4 regions of the Rhizobium pantanalense genome follow, and region 1 is predicted to be linked to each of the others. Evidence: predicted binding sites of a transcription regulator. Region 1 holds the regulator's gene; each other region holds the start of a gene.
The links. The regulator PhoB, encoded in region 1, activates phosphate uptake and scavenging genes when phosphate is short. The targets are predictions, from matches to a motif close to TGTCATNNANCTGTCAT.

Region 1 (4,879 bases):
ACCGAACTCCACCTGATCGAAACCCGGTGCCTTAGGCCCGAAGCCCTCGATATACTTCTCCTGGCCACCTGCGGCGATGGTCGCGATGGTGCGGCCGTGGAAGGCGCCCTCGAAGGTGATGATATGGAACTTCTCGGGATGCCCCTTGGCGAATTGATAGCGCCGCGCCGTCTTGATGGCGCATTCCAGCGCCTCGGCGCCTGAATTGGTGAAGAACACCTTGTCGGCGAAGGTCGCTTCCGTCAGCCGCTTCGACAGCTTCTCCTGACCAGGCACCTCATAAAGGTTGGACAGATGCCAGACCTTGTCGGCCTGGGCCTTCAATTCGGCGACGAGATGGGGATGAGCGTGACCGAGCGAGTTGACCGCGACGCCGGCTGCGAAATCGAGGTAGCGCTCGCCATTTTCGGTGACCAGCCACACGCCCTCGCCTCGCTCGAACCGTAACGGAGCGCGCATATAGGTGTCATAAAGCGGCGTGGTCTCGGCCATGGCCATATCTCCTCGATCACAACTTTAAGGACCGATCGCTTCCATTTGATGAAACGGGTCCGAAAAAATCAAAAATGCCGCCTTGCGGCGGCCTGGGCACTATTGATGTTTTGCACCGCGATGTCAACAAAACTGGCGCTTTAGCAGGTGCGAGATAGCGCTTGCGGGCAAAAGAGATAGGTTCAGCCGCGCCTATTGCAGAAATGCCACGCCTGGGCAGCAAGTTGGGGAAAACCTCGAAATCGATTCCTCAAGATTCTCGCGACTCTTGTCACGGAGTCAGCCTCACACTAGGTTAAAAAGCAATTGCTAGACTGCATGCGGCGGAACTAGTCACCACAATTTTAGAGCGTTTCGCGCCTCGTTCCCATGCGAGGCAATGGTGAGGGATTCTGCCATCGGAAACGCGACAGCGGAGACAGGGCATGAATTGGACAGACGAACGCGTCGAGAAGCTGAAAAAGCTATGGTCCGAAGGGTTGAGCGCCAGCCAGATCGCTGCGCAGCTCGGTGGCGTGAGCCGTAATGCCGTCATCGGCAAGGTGCACCGCCTGAACCTTCCTGGCCGAGCGAAGGCGGGCGGCACGGCAACCGCGGCGCGCACGCCGAAGCGCAGCGCAGCAGCACCCCGCACCGCAACCTACGGATCGCGCGTTGCCACCCGTACGGTCGTCGCCCGCCAGCAGGGCGCAACCATGCTGAAGGAAGAGATCGAGGTCGATTCCGTCAATGAAATCCAGTATCGTCCGGCATCGAACGTCGTCGTTCCGATCTCTCGCCGCCTCGGCCTGACGGAACTGACGGAGCGCACCTGCAAGTGGCCGGTCGGCGACCCGCTGAAGGACGACTTCCACTTCTGCGGCAATGACAGCCCGGATTCTTCGCCGTACTGCACCTATCATCAGCGCATGGCATACCAGCCGGTGCATGACCGCCGTCGCAACAACGGCTGAAAGTCACAGCAAGACAATGAGAAACGGGCCCATCGAGGCCCGTTTTTCTATTTCCGCCGCTATTTAAAGCACGTCACGATCTTTCAGATTCGCTTCCCGTGCTTTAGGTTTTCCGTCTGGCGCATGTCGTTCTCGCAAAACCGCTACGCACTTTTGCGCGACATGCTTTAGTGATACCCGAGCGGCAAACCGCTCAGGTTTCCATGGAATAGCCCGCGCCGCGAACGGTGCGGATGACATCCTGCATATTGGAGAAATTGAGCGCCTTGCGCAGGCGGCCGACATGGACGTCGACAGTGCGTTCGTCGACGTAGATATCGTGACCCCATACGCCGTCGAGCAGCTGCGAGCGCGAGAAGACGCGGCCGGGCGAGGACATCAGGAATTCCAGCAGGCGGAATTCCGTCGGCCCCAGCCGTACTTCGCGGCTCTTGCGGTGGACGCGATGGGTTTCTCGGTCCAGCTCGATATCGCCGCAGCGCAGCACCGTGGAGAGAACCTCCGGGCGGGCACGCCGCAGCATCGCCTTGACGCGAGCCATCAGCTCCGGCGTCGAGAACGGCTTGACGACATAATCGTCCGCGCCGGTCGAAAGCCCACGCACGCGCTCGCTTTCCTCGCCGCGGGCCGTCAGCATGATGATCGGCAGTCGCTCCGTCTCCGGCCGCATACGCAGCCGGCGGCAGAGCTCGATGCCCGATACGCCGGGGAGCATCCAGTCGAGGATCAGGAGATCGGGGATGCGCTCCTGGAGACGCAGCTCGGCCTCATCGCCTCTGAGGATCGTGTCGACCTCGAAGCCTTCGGCCTCAAGATTGTAGCGCAGCAGAACGCTGAGCGCTTCCTCGTCTTCTACAACAGCAACTCTCGGAACCATGCGCCTATGGTCTCCTTTCTTCGCTTCCAGATTATTCCGTCACTGCGCCGACGGTATTGGCGGTATCGTCCTTCGGGCGCTCGCCTTCGGGCTGAGCACCTGTCGCCATGTAATAGATCGTCTCGGCGATATTGGTGGCGTGGTCGCCGATGCGCTCGATGTTCTTGGCGCAGAAGAGAAGATGCGTGCAGGTGGTGATGTTGCGCGGATCTTCCATCATGTAGGTCAGCATCTCGCGGAAGAGCGAGGTGTACATGGCGTCGATTTCCTCGTCACGTTCGCGGATCGACACCGCCTTATCGGGCGAGCGGGTCGCGTAGACATCGAGAACTTCCTTGAGCTGGCTCAGCGCCAGTTCGGAGAGATGCTCGATGCCGCGGGCGAGACGGCGGGGGACGCCAGTGCCCTGCACGGCGATGACGCGCTTTGCGGTGTTCTTTCCGAGATCGCCGACGCGCTCCAGGTCAGAAGCGATGCGGATCGATCCCATGATTTCGCGAAGGTCGGCTGCCATCGGCTGGCGGCGGGCGATGGTGACGATCGCCTTGTCACCGACTTCGCGCTCGGCATGGTCGAGAACCACGTCGTCGGAGATGACTTTCTGGGCCAGAGCCGCGTCGCTGTTGACGAGAGCGCGTACGCTGTCGCTAACCATCTGCTCGGCCAGGCCGCCCATTTCAGCAATGCGGCGCGTCAGGAACTTCAGGTCTTCGTCATAGGCTGACAGAATGTGAGTGGAGACCATTTTTCTATCCTCAAAGTGAACTGTGTGAAAGGAGCCGCGCGCCTGCCATCATCAACCAAAACGGCCCATGATGTAATCCTGCGTGCGGAAATCGTCGGGATTGGTGAACATCTTATCGGTGTCGTTCTCCTCGACCAGGTGGCCGAGATGAAACATTGCGGTACGCTGCGAGACGCGGGCTGCCTGCTGCATGGAATGCGTCACGATGACGATGGTGAAATTCTCCCGCAGCTCGTGGATGAGATCCTCGACCTTGGCGGTCGCGATCGGATCGAGCGCCGAGCACGGCTCGTCCATCAGGATGACCTCCGGGCTGACGGCAACGGCGCGCGCGATGCACAGACGCTGCTGCTGACCGCCCGACAAGCTCGTGCCGGCGTCATGGAGGCGATCCTTCACCTCACCCCAGAGACCGGCCTTCTGCAGGCTTGTTTCGACGATATGCTGGAGATCGGCCTTTGAGCGATGCAGGCCATGGATGCGCGGACCGTAGGCGACGTTCTCATAGATGGACTTCGGAAACGGGTTGGGCTTCTGGAAGACCATGCCGACGCGCGCGCGCAATTCCACCACGTCAATGCTGTCGTCGTAGACATCCTGATCGTCGAGCGTGATCTTGCCGGTGACGCGGCAAGTCTCGATCGTATCGTTCATGCGGTTGAGGCAGCGCAGGAAGGTGGACTTGCCGCAGCCTGAAGGGCCGATCAGAGCCGTGACCGTATTGGCGCGGATCTTCAGATTGACGTCGAAGAGCGCCCGCTTGTGGCCGTAATAGACCGAAACATCCTGGCCGATCATCTTGTAGGGGATCGTCGTCATCTTCTTGGCCAAGGCTCTTTCGCTGGCGGCTTCCGTCATCATGTTCATTTCGTGCGCCCTCCCTTACCAGCGCCGCTCGAAGCGGCGGCGCAGCAGGATGGCGCCGATGTTCATCGCGACGAGGAAGAAGAGAAGCACAATGATGGCGCCGGATGTCCTTTCGACGAAGGCCCGCTCGGCTTCGCTCGCCCACATGTAGATCTGCACCGGCAGCGCCGTCGAAGGATCGAGCGGCGATGCCGGATAGTTGGCAACGAAGGCGACCATGCCGATCAGAAGCAATGGCGCGGTCTCGCCAAGCGCATGGGCAAGCCCCAGGATCGTGCCTGTCAGAATGCCGGGCATCGCAAGCGGCAACACATGATGGAAGACCATCTGCATCCGCGAAGCCCCAAGCCCGAGCGCCGCGCTGCGGATCGACGGCGGCACGGCCCGCAGCGCCGAGCGTGTGGCGATAATGATCATCGGCAGCGTCATCAGGCTCAGCACGAGACCGCCGACCAGCGAGGCCGAGCGCGGCAGACCCATCATGTTGATGAAGATCGAGAGGCCCAGCAGGCCGTAGACGATCGAGGGGACGGCAGCGAGATTGTTGATGTTGACCTCAATCAGATCCGTCAGCCGGTTCTTCTGCGCGAACTCCTCCAGATAGATCGACGCCGCGACTCCGACCGGCAAGGCAAGTACGAGAACGGTCAGCATCAGGTAGAACGAGCCGATCAGCGCGACGCCGAGCCCGGCGGCTTCCGGCCGGCTCGAATTGCCCGATACGAAGAGGCCGCTGTTGAAGGCCTTGTAAAGCGCGCCGCTTTCGCTGAGTTTCTTCATCCACGCGACCTGACGGTCGGACACCTTTCGATCCTTCTCGTCGACCTTCAGATCGATCTGGCCTTTGTTGGCGGAATCGATATTGGCGCTGGCGAGGAAGGTGACGTTCTGCGTCGTTCCGATGATCGAGGGATTGACGACGACCCTGTCCCGCAGCGCGATCCT
Region 2 (4,879 bases), on a different contig from region 1:
CACCGACGCCCGCATCGAGTTCCGCGACGTGCATTTCGCCTATGGCGACGAAGCGGTCCTATCAGGCGTCAATTTCACAGCCGAGGGCGGGCAGACGACCGCGCTCGTCGGCCCTTCCGGCGCCGGCAAGTCTACCGTCATCAATCTCATTCCGCGCTTCTACGATCCGAAGGCCGGCAGCATCTTCATTGACGAGCAGGACATCGCGCATGTGACGAAACAATCGCTGCGGGAACAGCTCGCCTATGTCTCGCAGCAGCCCTATCTCTTCGAAGGCACGATCCGCGACAATATCCGCTACGGGCGCCCGAACGCGACGGACGCCGAGATCGAGGAAGCGGCGCGCCTTGCCTATGCCCATGATTTCATCGAGGCGCAGCCGATGGGCTATGATACGCCCGTCGGTGAAAACGGTGTGACGCTCTCAGGCGGCCAGCGCCAGCGCCTGTCGATCGCCCGCGCGCTGGTGCGCAATGCGCCGATCCTGCTTCTGGACGAGGCGACCTCGGCGCTCGATACGGAATCCGAAGCCGCCGTGCAGAAGGCTCTGGAAGAAGCGATGAGCGGCCGCACGGTCGTCGTCATCGCACACCGCCTGTCGACGGTTGTCCGCGCCGAGAAGATCGTCGTCATGCAGAACGGCCGTGTTGTCGAAGAAGGCAATCATGAGACGCTTGCGACATCAGACAATGGCCTCTACGCTCGGCTCAACAACCTGCAGCTACCGGCGATTTCAAGCAATTCCCGCAAATAGACGATAGAGACGACATGAGCGACGATGCGATGAAGCTGGTGGTGGTTGGCGCGGCAGGCCGCATGGGACAAGCTCTCATCCGCATCATCCACGCGACCGAGGGTGTAGTCCTGCACGCTGCCGTCGCCCGCCCCGACTCCGCCTTCATCGGCAAGGATGCCGGCGAGATCGCCGGGCTTGGACCGATCGGCGTTCCCGTCACCGACGATCCGCTTTCCGCTTTCCTTCATGCCGAAGGCGTTATCGATTTCACGACGCCGGCAACCAGCGTCACTTTTGCAGGGCTTGCCGCGCAGGCGCGCATCGTCCACATCATCGGCACGACCGGATGTTCGGATGAGGATGAGGCGAAGTTCAAGGCCGCCGCGCGCCATGCCCGCATCGTCAAATCGGGCAATATGGGCCTCGGCATCAACCTTCTGAGCGTGCTCGTCGAACAGGCGGCGCGGGCACTCCCCTCGAATGACTGGGATATCGAGGTGCTGGAGATGCATCATCGCCACAAGGTCGATGCCCCCTCGGGCACGGCACTCCTGCTCGGCCAGGCAGCGGCGAAGGGCCGCGGCATCGATCTCAACGACAATTCCGTTCGCGTTCGCGACGGCCATACCGGTGCGCGTCCCGCCGGCACGATCGGCTTTGCAACCCTGCGCGGCGGCGGCGTGGTCGGCGATCATTCGGTGATCTTCGCCAGCGAAAGCGAACGGCTGACGCTGTCGCACAATGCCGGCGACCGGTCGCTGTTTGCCCGCGGCGCGCTGCAGGCCGCGCTTTGGGCGCGCGACAAGAAACCCGGTCTCTATTCCATGCTCGATGTCCTCGGGCTCTCCACACGTTGATCCGAACCTGGAGCGGTTCGGCAGGAAACTGCCGAACCGCTCCATCCTTTTATTGTCTCGCAATTCCGGACGGAAAACCGCTACACACTTTTCTTGGAATTGCTTCATCAGGGAGAAATATTATGAGCGGTACTCTCGTCCTCGTTCGCCATGGCCAGAGCGACTGGAATTTGAAGAATCTCTTCACCGGCTGGAAGGATCCCGATCTGACGGCGCTTGGCGTCGAAGAAGCCAAGACCGGCGGCAAGGCTCTGGCCGATTATGGCATCAAGTACGACATCGCCTTCACCTCGGCCCTGACGCGTGCCCAGCACACGTTGAAGATCATCCTGGATGAAATCGGCCAGCCCGGCCTCGAAACGATTAGGGATCAGGCGCTGAACGAGCGCGACTATGGCGATCTCTCCGGCCTCAACAAGGATGACGCCCGCGCCAAGTGGGGCGAAGAGCAGGTTCACATCTGGCGCCGCTCCTACGACGTCCCGCCGCCCGGTGGCGAAAGCCTGCGCGATACGGGTGCCCGCGTCTGGCCCTATTACCTCACCGAAATCCTGCCGCGCGTGCTTGCCGGCCAGAACGTGCTGGTCGCGGCGCACGGCAATTCGCTGCGCTCGCTCGTCATGGTTCTCGATCGCCTGAGCAAGGCGCAGATCCTGGAGCTCAACCTCGCGACCGGCGTGCCGATGGTCTACAAGCTCAAGGCCGATTCCACCGTCGCCTCGAAAGAAGTCCTCGGCGACATGTCCGGCGCGCATTGAGCGCAAGTCACTAGGGCTGAAAAGCCCCTCACCCTAGCCCTCTCCCCGCCTGCGGGGAGAGGGGACTAGCTCTTCCAAAACTCCCGATTCCTACGGGATTGCGATGCGACGGAGAGCGCGTCTTTCCCCTTCTCCCCGCCAGCGGGGAGAAGGTGGCCGACAGGCCAGATGAGGGGCTGGCCCCCCAGCCTCAATTCTCAACGGTGAAACGCACCCTGTCCGCGGCGAAGCGCGAGATCGAATATTGCACCGGGACATTATCGAGATCCGCGTTCAGCGCCTGGGCAACGAGAACAATGGCGCCCGGGGATAGCTGCAGATCGGCGAGATCGCCTTCATCGGCATGCGTGGCGGTAATCTCGGTGACGATACGGACGTAATCCAAAACGCCAAGCTCCTTGAATGCCTTGGTGATCGAACCGGTCGTCCGATAGACCTCGGCGATATCACCGAACCGATCCGCCGGAAACCAGCTTGTTGCGCGCGATACCGGACGGTGATCCGCCTGGCCGAGCGTTTCGAGCCTTATTAGCGGCGTGCCCGTCTTGACCTTGAACTGTTTGGCCAATTCGGCGCTGGCGACCTCTTCGCCCGATGCAAGCAATACGCTGCGGGTCTCGCGCACCTGATCGCCGATCCCTTGTGAAAAGCGCGTGCGCCTTGAAATCGGAAAACTCAGCCGCTCCTTGCGCTCGATGAGCGTTCCCCGCCCCTGCACGGCCCGGACGATCCCCTCCTGCGCCAACGCCGCGAGCGCGCTCCGGATCGTATGCCGGTTCACGCCGAACTGCAGCGCCAGCACCGTTTCCGGCGGCACCATGCCCGTCTCGTCGAAGTCGCCGTGATTGATCGAGGTGCGAATGCGATCGGCAATCTGCCGCCAGAGCGCCACGCCCGTCTGCCTCTGTATCTTCTGCCCTGCCATTTCGCCCACTTGCCCTGTCACACGCTTGTCACGACTCACTAATAAATATAAAACTATCTTGTATGGTTGTCTATATCAATAGACATTTAGAGGAAGGCGCGATGAATTCAGCACAAAGGCAGGAAGCGGCGGCACAAGAGCGTCGGGAACGCAAGCGAGTCGCCGATCTTTTGGCGCAGGCAGAACGCGACGAGCTAGAGGCGGCCTGGGAAGCATTGCCGAGCAAGCCGACGGTACAGCCGGTGCGCGGCCCCGAGACCGGGCTCGTCATGGTACGCGGCCGCATCGGCGGCGGCGGCTCCCCCTTCAATCTCGGCGAAGTCACGGTGACACGCGCTACCGTCCGGCTGGCATCGAACACGATCGGCCATGCGCACGCACTTGGCACGGATCGTGAAAAGGCCCGGCTTTCGGCCATCTTCGATGCACTCTGGCAGCAATCGGCCACGAAGGATTTCGTCGAAAAGGCTCTTCTGCAGCCGGTTACGGAGCGTATCGCCGAATATGACCGCAAGCGCGCCGAAGAGACGGCAGCAACCCGCGTCGATTTCTTTACCATGGTTCGCGGAGAAGATTGATGAGCCTTTCCAGCACTCCGACCTTCGGCAACGAAGCCTTGACCGGCGGTTTCACCGATCCGGTCTTTGACGCCCAAAGCGTCTTCAAGATGACGATGGATGCCATGGCACGTCCGGGCACCCTGCAGACCGTTGCGGCCGACGTCGCGCCGCCCGCTCCGCTCGGTGTTGCCGCCGGCGCCATCGGCCTCACCCTTTGCGATCACGACACGCCGGTCTGGCTCTCCAACAGCCTGGCAAGATCGAGCCTGCCGGAATGGCTGGCCTTCCATACCGGAGCACCCGTCATTTCGGAACGGCTGGAGGCGCAGTTCGCCTTCATCGAAGCCGGTATGGCGCTTTCCTCCTTCAGCCAGTTCGGCATCGGCACCCAGGAATATCCGGACCGTTCCACGACCATTGTGCTTGAGATCGAAAGCCTGGAAGGCGGTAAGGACCTGGCGCTTTCCGGCCCTGGGATCAAGGACATCACCATGATTGCGCCAATCGGCTTACCGGATGCGCTGCTGCGCATCTGGAACGACAATCGCGCCCTTTTCCCGCGCGGCGTCGATCTCATCCTGACGGCGGGCCGGCAATTCCTTTGCCTGCCGCGCACCACCAAAATCACTGCGACGGAGATGTAACATATGTATGTTGCCGTAAAGGGCGGCGAAGCCGCCATCGCCAATGCTCACCGGCTGCTGGCCGACCGTCGCCGTGGGGACCGCTCGCTGCCGGCCGTCGGTATCGACCAGATCGTCGCGCAGCTCGCACTCGCCGTCGATCGCGTGATGGCCGAGGCCTCGCTCTATGACCGGACGCTGGCCGCACTTGCCGTTCGCCAGGCGCGTGGCGACATGATCGAAGCGATCTTCCTGCTCAGAGCCTACCGCACGACGCTGCCGCGCTTTGGCTATTCCCAGCCGCTCGACACTTCAGCAATGAAGATCGAGCGCCGCATCTCCGCGACCTATAAGGACTTGCCCGGCGGCCAGCTTCTCGGCCCGACCTTCGACTACACTCACCGCCTGCTCGACCCGAGC
Region 3 (4,879 bases), 100 kb from region 1:
ACGGCTGGTTCATCGTCGGGATGCGCCTCGTCATCGTTGCCTTCGTGCTGTGGCTCTGGCGGCGCACGCCCGATCACCGCTGGTTGGCGCATACGGGCTTTGCCCTGATCATCGCGGGCGCTCTGGGCAACCTGCTCGACCGTTTTCTCTACGGCCACGTGATCGATTACATCCTCTTCCATACGCAGACATGGTCTTTCGCCGTTTTCAACCTTGCTGACAGTTTCATTACCGTAGGGGCAGGCTGCGTCATTCTCGACGAGCTTCTCATGCCGAAAAAGCCAAAAGTGTAAAATTCTAGCGAATCCCTGAAGGCATCGGGAACGGTGCCCATGATAGGCAGACTGCATGAGCACTCTGGCAGATCTGCAGGAAAAGCTTGCCGCCACGGCAGTTCACAACCAAACGGGACCGAGCGAAGTACCGGCCGCTGACGAGTCGTCGCTTGCAAAATCGCCCGTACCGCATGAGGCAGGCCGGCAATCGCCGCTGCCAGCGCAGGCCCGGTCGCTGCTAGGCCATTGGCTGAATGGCGGCGGCCTTGTCGCTGGGGCAGCCTTTCTGGTGATTGGCTTTACCGGAGGTCCGCTGCTGCTCTTGGGCTTGTTTGGCCTTGCGGCCCTTGCGCTTGCCGCCGTCCGCATCATCAAAGCCCGAGGCGCTGCGGGCAAGTCCGAGATTGCCGCTGCCGATGTCAGCGAAAGCGAGCATGATCGCCTGTGGGAGCACAGGGAAAGCGCTAATCTCCTTGCCACCATCCATGATGCGCTCGGCGATATCACCGTCACACGAAGCATCGACCGGCGGATTCTCTACGCCAGCGCCACGTTCTGCAGATTGACCGGCCGGCCGCATCCAGAGGGTCTGACGCTGGAGGAGACCGGCCTCGTATTCCGTACCGTCACCGGCGCGAAGCATCAGGATGCGGAAATCGCAACCCCTGAGGGGCTGCGCATCTTCGCCTGGCACGATGTCATGTTCCGCGATGCGGCGAACGGCCAATTATGCATACAGAGCATCGCGCGCGATGTGACGGAGGAGCGCCAGGCTGCGCGCCTGCGCGAAGACGCCAGACTGAAGGCCGAGTATAACAGCGCCGCCAAATCCCGCCTGCTCGCCACCGTCAGCCACGAGATCCGCACGCCGCTGTCGGGTATTCTCGGTATGAACCATCTCCTTGCACAGACCCCGCTGACCCTGGAGCAGGCAAATTATCTCGCCGGCATTCGCCAGTCGGGCCACGCGCTGGTGCAGTTGGTTGAAGATCTCTTGGATTTCTCCACGATCGAAGTCGGTCGCTTCCAGTTGCATCCACGCCAGGAGACTTTGCGGCCGTTGCTGGAAGGCGTCATCGAGATGCTTGCCCACCGAGCTCACGAAAAGGGCATAGAAATAGCTGCAAGTGTTGCGGCCGATGTTCCTGAGACCTTGGAATTCGATCCCGCCCGTCTGCGTCAGATCCTGTTTAATGTTATCGGCAACGCGGTGAAGTTCACGCAGACCGGTGGCGTTCTTGTCAGCGTCGATCTCCATGGCCGGGATTTGACGATCTCGGTGCGCGATAGCGGTCCGGGCATGACCGAGGAGGAGCAGGCCCGCGTCTTCGGTGAGTTCGAGCAGGCCGGTACCACAGTGGAAAGAAGCGCCGGCACCGGCCTTGGCCTTGCCATCTCCGCCCGCATCCTGCGCGAATTCGGCGGCGGGCTCAGCGTTGCGAGTGAGCGCGGCAAGGGCAGCGAGTTCGTCATTTCCTTCCCGGTCGGCCTCGTTGCAGGAGAGAATGGAAATGACCGGCGCAATACCATGCTCCGGGGCTCCCGTATCCTGCTGCTTGCCCCCGAAGGCGCCGCAAGTACGGCCATCATGCGGACCATACAGACGCTCGGCGGCCGCTGCAGGCTGATCGGCCCGAGTGATATGGACGATCTGCTGTCATCCTTCCCGATGGGCGAGGGTGGGGTATGGACGGATCTCATCGTCGACCATCGCATGGCGCCCTGGTATTTCAGCGAGGGAAATGCGCTTGCGGTGCCCCGGCTGCGCAAGATCTTCCTCGTCAATCCCGAGGAGCGCAACACTCATCCCCTCGATCTCTTCGACGCCTGGCTCATCCGTCCGCTGCGCGAGCAGTCGCTGATCGATGTGCTGAGAGGCCGCATGCGCGGCATGGAAAGACGCGAAGCCTTGATCGAAGCCGTCTCCGAGATCGGCATAACGACGCCGGAGGCGGAGGAGGACCGTGCGCTCGATATCCTGCTCGGCGAGGATGACCCGGTCAATGCGATGCTGGTTCGGGCCATGCTGTCCAAGGCCGGCCACAGGGTTCGCCTCGTCGAGGATTTCGACGGCCTTCGAGCCCGCATCGAAAAGGCCGAAACGCGACCGGAGCTGCTGGTGACGGATTTCAATATGCCGGGCGGCACGGGTGCGGCCGTGCTTGCGCAGTTGCGAGCCCAGGAACGCAGGCAAGGTCTGCCGGCGCTCCCGATCGTTGTATTGACCGCAGACAGCCGCGATTCAATCCGCCGTCAGGCGCTGCTGGCTGGCGCCGATGCCGTCATCGTCAAACCTGTGGATCCAGAGAAGCTGAAGACGGTGCTGAACGGCCTATCCAGATCGGTTTTCGAACGCGCCTGAAAATTAATGCCGATCTTCGGATGAGGAACAAGAAGCCGGCTTATCAATGTTCGATAGAAGCTGGAAAGAAGGCTCAACCAGGGGCATTTGTGGGCAGCTAAGTTGGGGACGGTGCGCCTGTTCGAAATTTGCAATGGGCACGGTTCTTGCATTTAGCCAAGCTGCGTGTCACTTTCCTGTCGCACGAATTTGGTTTATGGCGCTATATCGGCCCGCAGGGGGAGAATCGCCATGTCCATCGAAATTTTGAATCGCGAAGCTCAGGGCGAAATGGTTCAGTCTTCAAAGGCAACGGTTGAGCCGGTTGCCAGCGATGTGCTCGGACGCATCGGAAATCTCGAAACGCGCCTTGCCCGCACGGCGCGCGAAATCGATGCCGCTCAGGCCGTACGCTACCGCGTTTTCGTCGAGGAGATGAACGCGCAATTGCCGGCTGACGCCATGCGTCGTCAGCGCGATGTCGACAGCTGGGACAGCATTTGCGACCATCTTCTGGTGCTGGACCGTTCGCTTGAAGGTGATCCGGAAGACCAGATCGTCGGCACCTATCGCCTGCTGCGCCAGGAAGTGGCCATAGCGAATGGCGGCTTCTATTCCTCGTCGGAATTCGACATCGACGCGCTGCTTGCCCGTCATCCCGACAAGCGCTTCATGGAACTCGGCCGCTCCTGCGTGCTGCCGGATTATCGCACCAAGCGCACGGTGGAACTGCTCTGGCAGGGGAATTGGGCCTATGCGCTGAAGCATGGCATGGGTGCCATGTTCGGCTGCGCGTCCTTCCCCGGCATCCTGCCGGAACAGCACGCTCTGGCCCTGTCCTTCCTCTACCATAATGTCCTCGCCAAGGACGAATGGGCAGTCGGCGCACTGCCGTCGCTTGCCCGCAACATGGACCTGATGCCAGTCGAGGCTATCAATCCGAAAAAGGCACTGATGTCGCTGCCGCCTTTGATCAAGGGCTATCTGCGTCTCGGCGCCATGGTCGGCTCGACCGCTGTCGTCGATCATGCCTTCAACACAACGGATGTTCTGATCGTCCTTCCGATCGCCAGCATTTCCGACCGCTACGTGAATTATTACGGCGCGGATGCCGGTCGCTTCGCCAGCTGATAATATTAAGGAATCGCGAAAATATCGATTGCATCGGTGATACCGCGCAGCGCGACATGATGCGATTGCGGGGTGAGGCCGCGTTTTGTCATCAGTTCGGCGGCGCGGGGATGGTCGAGCACCGAGCTGGTGGCGAAGATCTCCCGTGATGTGGCGAGATGCTGGACGCGGGATGCGATATTGACCGTCTGCCCGAAATAATCCTGCCGTTCGTTCAGGCTGACCGCAATGCACGGCCCCTCATGGATGCCGATTTTCAGAAGAAGATCGTCATTGCCGCGCTCATTATTGAGGCTGAGCATGGCCTCGCGCATCCGCATCGCCGCGGTGAGCGCCCGATCCGGCGTAGGGAACGTTGCCATGACCGCATCGCCGATCGTCTTGACGACGGCACCCGCCTCCGCCGCCACGATCTCGTGCAGGATGCCGAAATGCGTCTTCACCAGATCGAAGGCAGCGAGATCGCCGACCCTTTCGTATAATTCGGTCGAACCGCGCAGGTCGGTAAACAGAAAGGTGAGGCTGGTGATCTTCAGTCGCTGATCTATGTCGATCGTGTCCGTGCGATAGATGTCGCGGAAGGTCTGGTTGGAAAGCAGGTGCTTGGCGGTCAGAAATGGCCGGCGTTGTCCCAGCAATGTGTGAAGGGCGTCATTTGCCACGCAGATCGATGGCAGCACACGAAGGTCCGTGTGGTTCTCCATCTGGATGCGTAGCGGGCCGGGTCTCAATTCTATGGCCTCGCTGTGCCGGTGCATGCGATCGAAAACGATGGAGAGGGTCTGCCTTTCCCTAGACGGCTCTCCCTTCACATCGAGAAATTGCGCCGCATGCGTGACAGGCTCGAAGATGATGGTAAATTCCGCCGGCAATTGAAGCGATATCACGGCTTTTTCGCCGGGCGGCAGTTCCAGGGATTCCAACACGAACTGATCGACCTTCTCTTCATATCCTTCATCTGGAAGGTCGATGCCGGAACCCCAATAGATCTGGCGGAAATATTCGAGCGGCGGCAGGTCGTGTGGGTTGTGCGCTTCTATGTGGCGCACGCGTGGGCTGACGGTGAAGGTGACTTCCACCATCTCGTCGAGCGTCGGCTCGTAGCCGGCTGCGCAAAGCGTGCAGTTATAGG
Region 4 (4,879 bases), on a different contig from region 1:
ATGCGCCGAGGGATGCGGCGGATATCGATCCGCAATCTCGCGCGCGCCGCCGGCTTGCCTATGATGAATTCCTGGCGGGGCAATTGTCGCTCTCTCTGGTGCGCCAAAGGCTGCGCAAGGTTGCGGGGCAGCCGGTGCATGCAACTGGAGAAATCAGCCGCAAGATACTGGAATCCCTTCCCTTCTCGATGACGAACAGCCAGCGCGATGCGGTTGCCGATATTCTCAAGGATATGGCGGGCACCGAGCGCATGCTTCGGCTGCTGCAAGGCGACGTCGGTGCGGGAAAGACGCTCGTGGCACTGATGGCGATCGCCGCCGTCATAGAAAGCGGCGGCCAGGCCGTGCTGATGGCACCGACCGAAATTCTGGCTCGCCAGCATCATGCAACGATTTCAAAATTTGCTGCAAGTGCAAACCTTTCCGTCGAAGTTCTTACAGGTCGCACGAAGGGACGCGAGCGAGATGCGATCCTGGAGCGCATCGCCTCCGGAGAGGCGCAGATCATCATCGGCACCCATGCGCTTTTCCAGGACAGCGTCGCCTATGCCAACCTCACGCTGGCTGTGGTCGACGAGCAGCACCGCTTCGGCGTTCACCAACGCTTGCGCCTGACCGCGAAGGGTATCTCTCCCCATATGCTTGTCATGACCGCAACGCCCATACCGAGAACGCTGGTGCTTGCCGCTTTCGGGGATATGGATGTTTCCAAGCTCACCGAGAAGCCGGCGGGACGCAAACCGATCCAAACGATCACCATTCCGAATGAACGGACCGGCGATATCGTCGCGCGTCTGAGAAGCGCGCTATCCGAAGGTAAAAAAGCCTATTGGATATGCCCACTTGTGGAGGAATCCGAAGAATCCGATTTAATGTCCGTCGAAGAACGCCATGAGACATTGACCAAGGTGCTCGGACCGGGCATCGGCCTGATCCATGGCCGGATGAGCGGCTCGGAAAAAGACGCCGTGATGATGGCCTTCAAGAATGGCGAGATCCGCCTGCTGGTCGCCACGACCGTCGTCGAAGTGGGCCTCGACGTGCCGGACGCAACCATCATGGTCATCGAACATGCGGAGCGCTTCGGCCTGGCGCAGCTGCATCAGCTACGCGGCCGCGTCGGACGTGGCGACGAAGCCTCGACCTGCATTCTGCTCTACAAAGGGCCGCTTGGCGAAACCGGGCATGCGCGGCTGTCGATCATGCGCGAGACGGAAGACGGCTTCCGCATTGCCGAGGAGGATTTGAAGCTGCGCGGCGAAGGCGAGCTTCTCGGCACGCGCCAGTCCGGCACACCAGGCTTCCGCATCGCCAGCCTGGAAGCCCATGCCGATCTTCTGGAAATCGCCCGCAAGGACGCAGCCTATCTCATCGAGCGCGATCCGGAGCTGACCAGCGAGCGTGGCGCAGCCGTTCGCACCCTGCTATACCTTTTCCGCCGTGACGAGGCGATCCGCTTCCTGCGAGCAGGCTGAGTGAATGGGCGCAGCGACTGCGCCCATCCCTGTTTCAAGAGATCACTTAGCTGCGAGGCCTGGAATGGTGACCTGGAATACCTGGAACATGGTATCGACATCGGCGCCGCTATCATCTTTGTAGGCGGCTCCAACCTGGAAACCATCCTGGGTGATGAAGTCGTTGTCATTGGCGACGAACAGGAAGTAATCGTCGGGCAGCTTCGGATCCTGAACGCTGACGATCGACATGGCCTCCCATTTTTCCGAGAGGTTGTTGCGGTCGTTCGGCGCGCCGTTATGCAGACCAAAGCGCGCTAGATCGGCGCTATCGTTGATATCGATGAAATTGCTGACTGCCGCCGGCTTGACTGAAGGATCAAGAACGCCCTTCGGCGCGACCGCCGTGTCGCCGTCGAACTTGCCGCCGGCAATATCGGTGGCAGCGGACACGTCGACGGCCACAATGCTGCGATAGAGCGACTTGTCGCCCTTCTGGCCATAGCCATTGTTGCTGTCGCGCGCCAGCATCAGGAAGCTTGTCGGTGAGAGCGCCACGATTTCGCTTTGGGCAGCGACGGCCGTCTTGCCCTTGTCATTGGTGAAGACCGGCAGAGGCACGACATATTCGTGCACCAGTTTCAGATGATCGAGATCGGTGGCATCGTAAACCAGCGCGCGGGTGTTCTGCCGCGTCGAGCTGGAATCTCCGCCATCCTGGCGAGTCGCGGACTGAAGCACGACGATCAGGAACTTGCCGTCCGGCGTCAGGGACATGCCTTCGAAGCCCTGATTATTTTGGCGCCCGCTGGTCGGATCCTTCGGATCGGGCGCGGCTTCGCCGGGACCGGGATTGTTCGAGGAAAAATTCACGAGGCCCTTGCGCATCGGCAGAAGCGCGGCCGGCGGAGCCGTGGCCGAGATCATCCGCCCATCCGCCGAGAAGCGGTAGATATAGGGACCGTATTCATCGCTGATGAACATCGAACCATCCGGCAGCCGGGCAATGGCTTCGTTATCGAGCGAGATCTTGCCGTTCGGTGCCTGCGGCAAAAGCGGCATACCGCCTTCCGCCTGGCGAACGCCGTTGGCGGGGTCAAGGCCGGTGGTTTCGTTGCCCTTGTTGTCTCTTAACAGCAGCGTATCGGCGAGCTTGCCTTCGAGGCCTGACTGTTCCTGGCCGGCTGGAGGCGTCGCACCGGGAGCAACCGGCGTCAGCTTGATATCGAGGGTGTTGAGACGCGCGCGGTAATCGGTGGTGCCGGCGACATTGTAGCCGCGGTCCGGCAGCAGCCACAGAGAACCGTTATAGCTGCCGTCGGCATTGCGAACCCAGCTCTTGCCATCGATCGACATGCCCGAACCGGAACCGAAGGTTTCACCGAACTTGTCGCGCAGATTGGCCGGTATACGGCCGACCGCGACGCGGCCCTTGTTGACCAGCGTCACGCCTTCAACCGTCACGGAATTATCCGCCAGCGCCAGCATCGGTGCCGTGAAAACAAATGTGGCAACCGCCGCCGACAGCAGCGGCAAGCTCTTCGAACGCATATATCTCAAGATAATATCCTCCTGATAAAAACCTTTGTGAAGGCAACGACATCCATCTCCCGCCTGTTTGCGGACCGCGTTGAAGAGCCGCAGCTCGGCGCCCGTGCCCCGAACATTCGATGTTGAGATACATGCGATTATCTGCCCCGACAGACGATCTAAGGCGTCAATATGATAGAGGCATGACAGTTCGCGCAGAACGCGAAGCTATTGATCCAACCATTGGAAGATGAGCAATTTAGCTCAAAGATTTCATCGGGACCTGTGGACGCAAGCTCTTTGTTGCCAGCAGTTCTTCCTTGTATTCCGGCGACACAAGGCCACCCGAGATCAACAGCTTGGCGCCATCTTCAGGGCTCATATTGAGCACGGTGATCTTTTCGCGCGGAACGAAGACAAGGAAGCCGGCCGTCGGCACGGGCGTCGGCGGCAGGAAGACCGCCACCATGTCCTGCCCCATGGCGTTGAATTTCGAAGCAATCTCACCCTTGGCATCGGTCGATATGAACACCATGGACCAGAGGCCCGGGCTTGGATATTCGATCAGCCCGACCTTCTTGAAGGATGTGCCCTGCTCTTTCAACACAGTCTCGAAGATCTGTTTGACGCTCTTATAGATGGTCCGCACCAGCGGCACGCGGTTGACGATCGATTCTCCGAAGCGGACGATGCTCTGACCGATCAGGTTCTTGGCCAGAAAGCCGACGATCGTGATGAAGATCATCGCGATCACCAGGCCGGTACCGGGAACGGCGAAGTTCAGATAGCTTTCGGGATCGTAGCGCGCGGGAATATAAGGGCGAACCCAGCTATCGGCCCAATGGACGACGGACCAGGTCAGCCACAGTGTAATGGCGATCGGAGCGCAGATAATCAGGCCGGCCAGGAAATTGTTTCTGATCCGCGTGGTTACGGACATTTTGATGAGTTTTTCAGTCATTCGCCGCTCGAAAACTCCGTTCCGCCGCCTACCGCTTTCAGGCAAATCCTCCCCACCATCTCAGTATAGGAATCGTGCCAGAAATCAGCGCGGCATACAACCCGCCAGCCGCGTTCGCGAGCCGAACAAACGCCCAACTCACGACGACGTGACAGCAAATGCGGGACGGAAGTTGTCCTATTCCACGGTGACCGATTTGGCGAGATTGCGCGGCTGATCGACGTCCGTGCCCATGAAGACGGCAGTATGATAGGCAAGCAATTGAATCGGCAGCGAGAATATGATTGGCGCGATGATCTCATCAACGACGGGCAAGGTGATCGTCGCCATGGTCGGCAACGTCGAGGCTGCCGCGCCAAGCTCATCCGTGATGAAGATGATTCGGCCGCCGCGCGCCGCCACTTCCTGCATGTTGGAAACGGTCTTGTCGAAGAAGCGGTCATGCGGAGCAATGACGATGACGGGCATATTCTCGTCGATCAGTGCGATCGGCCCGTGCTTCAACTCGCCAGCTGCATAGCCTTCGGCGTGGATATAAGAGATTTCCTTCAACTTAAGCGCGCCTTCCATGGCGAGCGGGAAGCTGGTGCCGCGACCCAAATAGAGCACGTCCTTGAACTTCGAGATTTCGCGCGACAGGCTTTCCATCTGCGGCTGGATGATATTCAGCACATTCGCCATGATACGCGGCATCTCGACGAGATGGCGCACCATTTCCTGTTCATCCTTGGCGCTGACCGTGCCTCGAGCGACGCCTGCCCCTATCGCGAGCGATGCGAGAACCGCTAACTGGCAGGTGAAAGCTTTCGTCGAGGCGACGCCGATCTCGGGACCTGCCAGGATCGGAAACACCGCGTCGGATTCACGCGCGATGGTCGATTCCCTGACATTGACCACGGCGCCGATCTTCAGGCCGTTGTCCCGGCAATAGCGC

Region 2: phnF (phosphonate metabolism transcriptional regulator PhnF) is a predicted target of PhoB. The motif match lies at 3,292-3,308, and genes of this name have one in related genera.
Region 3: olsB (l-ornithine N(alpha)-acyltransferase) is a predicted target of PhoB. The motif match lies at 2,804-2,820, and genes of this name have one in related genera.
Region 4: PH558_RS15255 (esterase-like activity of phytase family protein) is a predicted target of PhoB. The motif match lies at 3,177-3,193, and genes of this name have one in related genera.

Annotation. Positions count from the first base shown of each region.
Region 1 is NZ_JAQJCH010000003.1:140,683-145,561, forward strand. Features, by position in the region: gene PH558_RS10060 (aspartate aminotransferase family protein) at 1-492, opposite strand, end outside; gene PH558_RS10065 (GcrA family cell cycle regulator) at 918-1,445, shown strand; gene phoB (phosphate regulon transcriptional regulator PhoB) at 1,639-2,322, opposite strand; gene phoU (phosphate signaling complex protein PhoU) at 2,354-3,067, opposite strand; gene pstB (phosphate ABC transporter ATP-binding protein PstB) at 3,119-3,934, opposite strand; gene pstA (phosphate ABC transporter permease PstA) at 3,950-4,879, opposite strand, start outside.
Region 2 is NZ_JAQJCH010000014.1:79,422-84,300, forward strand. Features, by position in the region: gene PH558_RS29140 (ABC transporter ATP-binding protein) at 1-754, shown strand, start outside; gene dapB (4-hydroxy-tetrahydrodipicolinate reductase) at 769-1,593, shown strand; gene PH558_RS29150 (2,3-bisphosphoglycerate-dependent phosphoglycerate mutase) at 1,716-2,351, shown strand; gene phnF (phosphonate metabolism transcriptional regulator PhnF) at 2,542-3,276, opposite strand; gene phnG (phosphonate C-P lyase system protein PhnG) at 3,378-3,854, shown strand; gene phnH (phosphonate C-P lyase system protein PhnH) at 3,854-4,480, shown strand; gene PH558_RS29170 (carbon-phosphorus lyase complex subunit) at 4,484-4,879, shown strand, end outside.
Region 3 is NZ_JAQJCH010000003.1:244,964-249,842, reverse strand. Features, by position in the region: gene lspA (signal peptidase II) at 1-293, shown strand, start outside; gene PH558_RS10605 (PAS domain-containing hybrid sensor histidine kinase/response regulator) at 349-2,637, shown strand; gene olsB (l-ornithine N(alpha)-acyltransferase) at 2,869-3,747, shown strand; gene PH558_RS10595 (adenylate/guanylate cyclase domain-containing protein) at 3,753-4,879, opposite strand, start outside.
Region 4 is NZ_JAQJCH010000005.1:234,314-239,192, reverse strand. Features, by position in the region: gene recG (ATP-dependent DNA helicase RecG) at 1-1,475, shown strand, start outside; gene PH558_RS15255 (esterase-like activity of phytase family protein) at 1,518-3,005, opposite strand; gene PH558_RS15250 (DUF502 domain-containing protein) at 3,244-3,945, opposite strand; gene glmS (glutamine--fructose-6-phosphate transaminase (isomerizing)) at 4,123-4,879, opposite strand, start outside.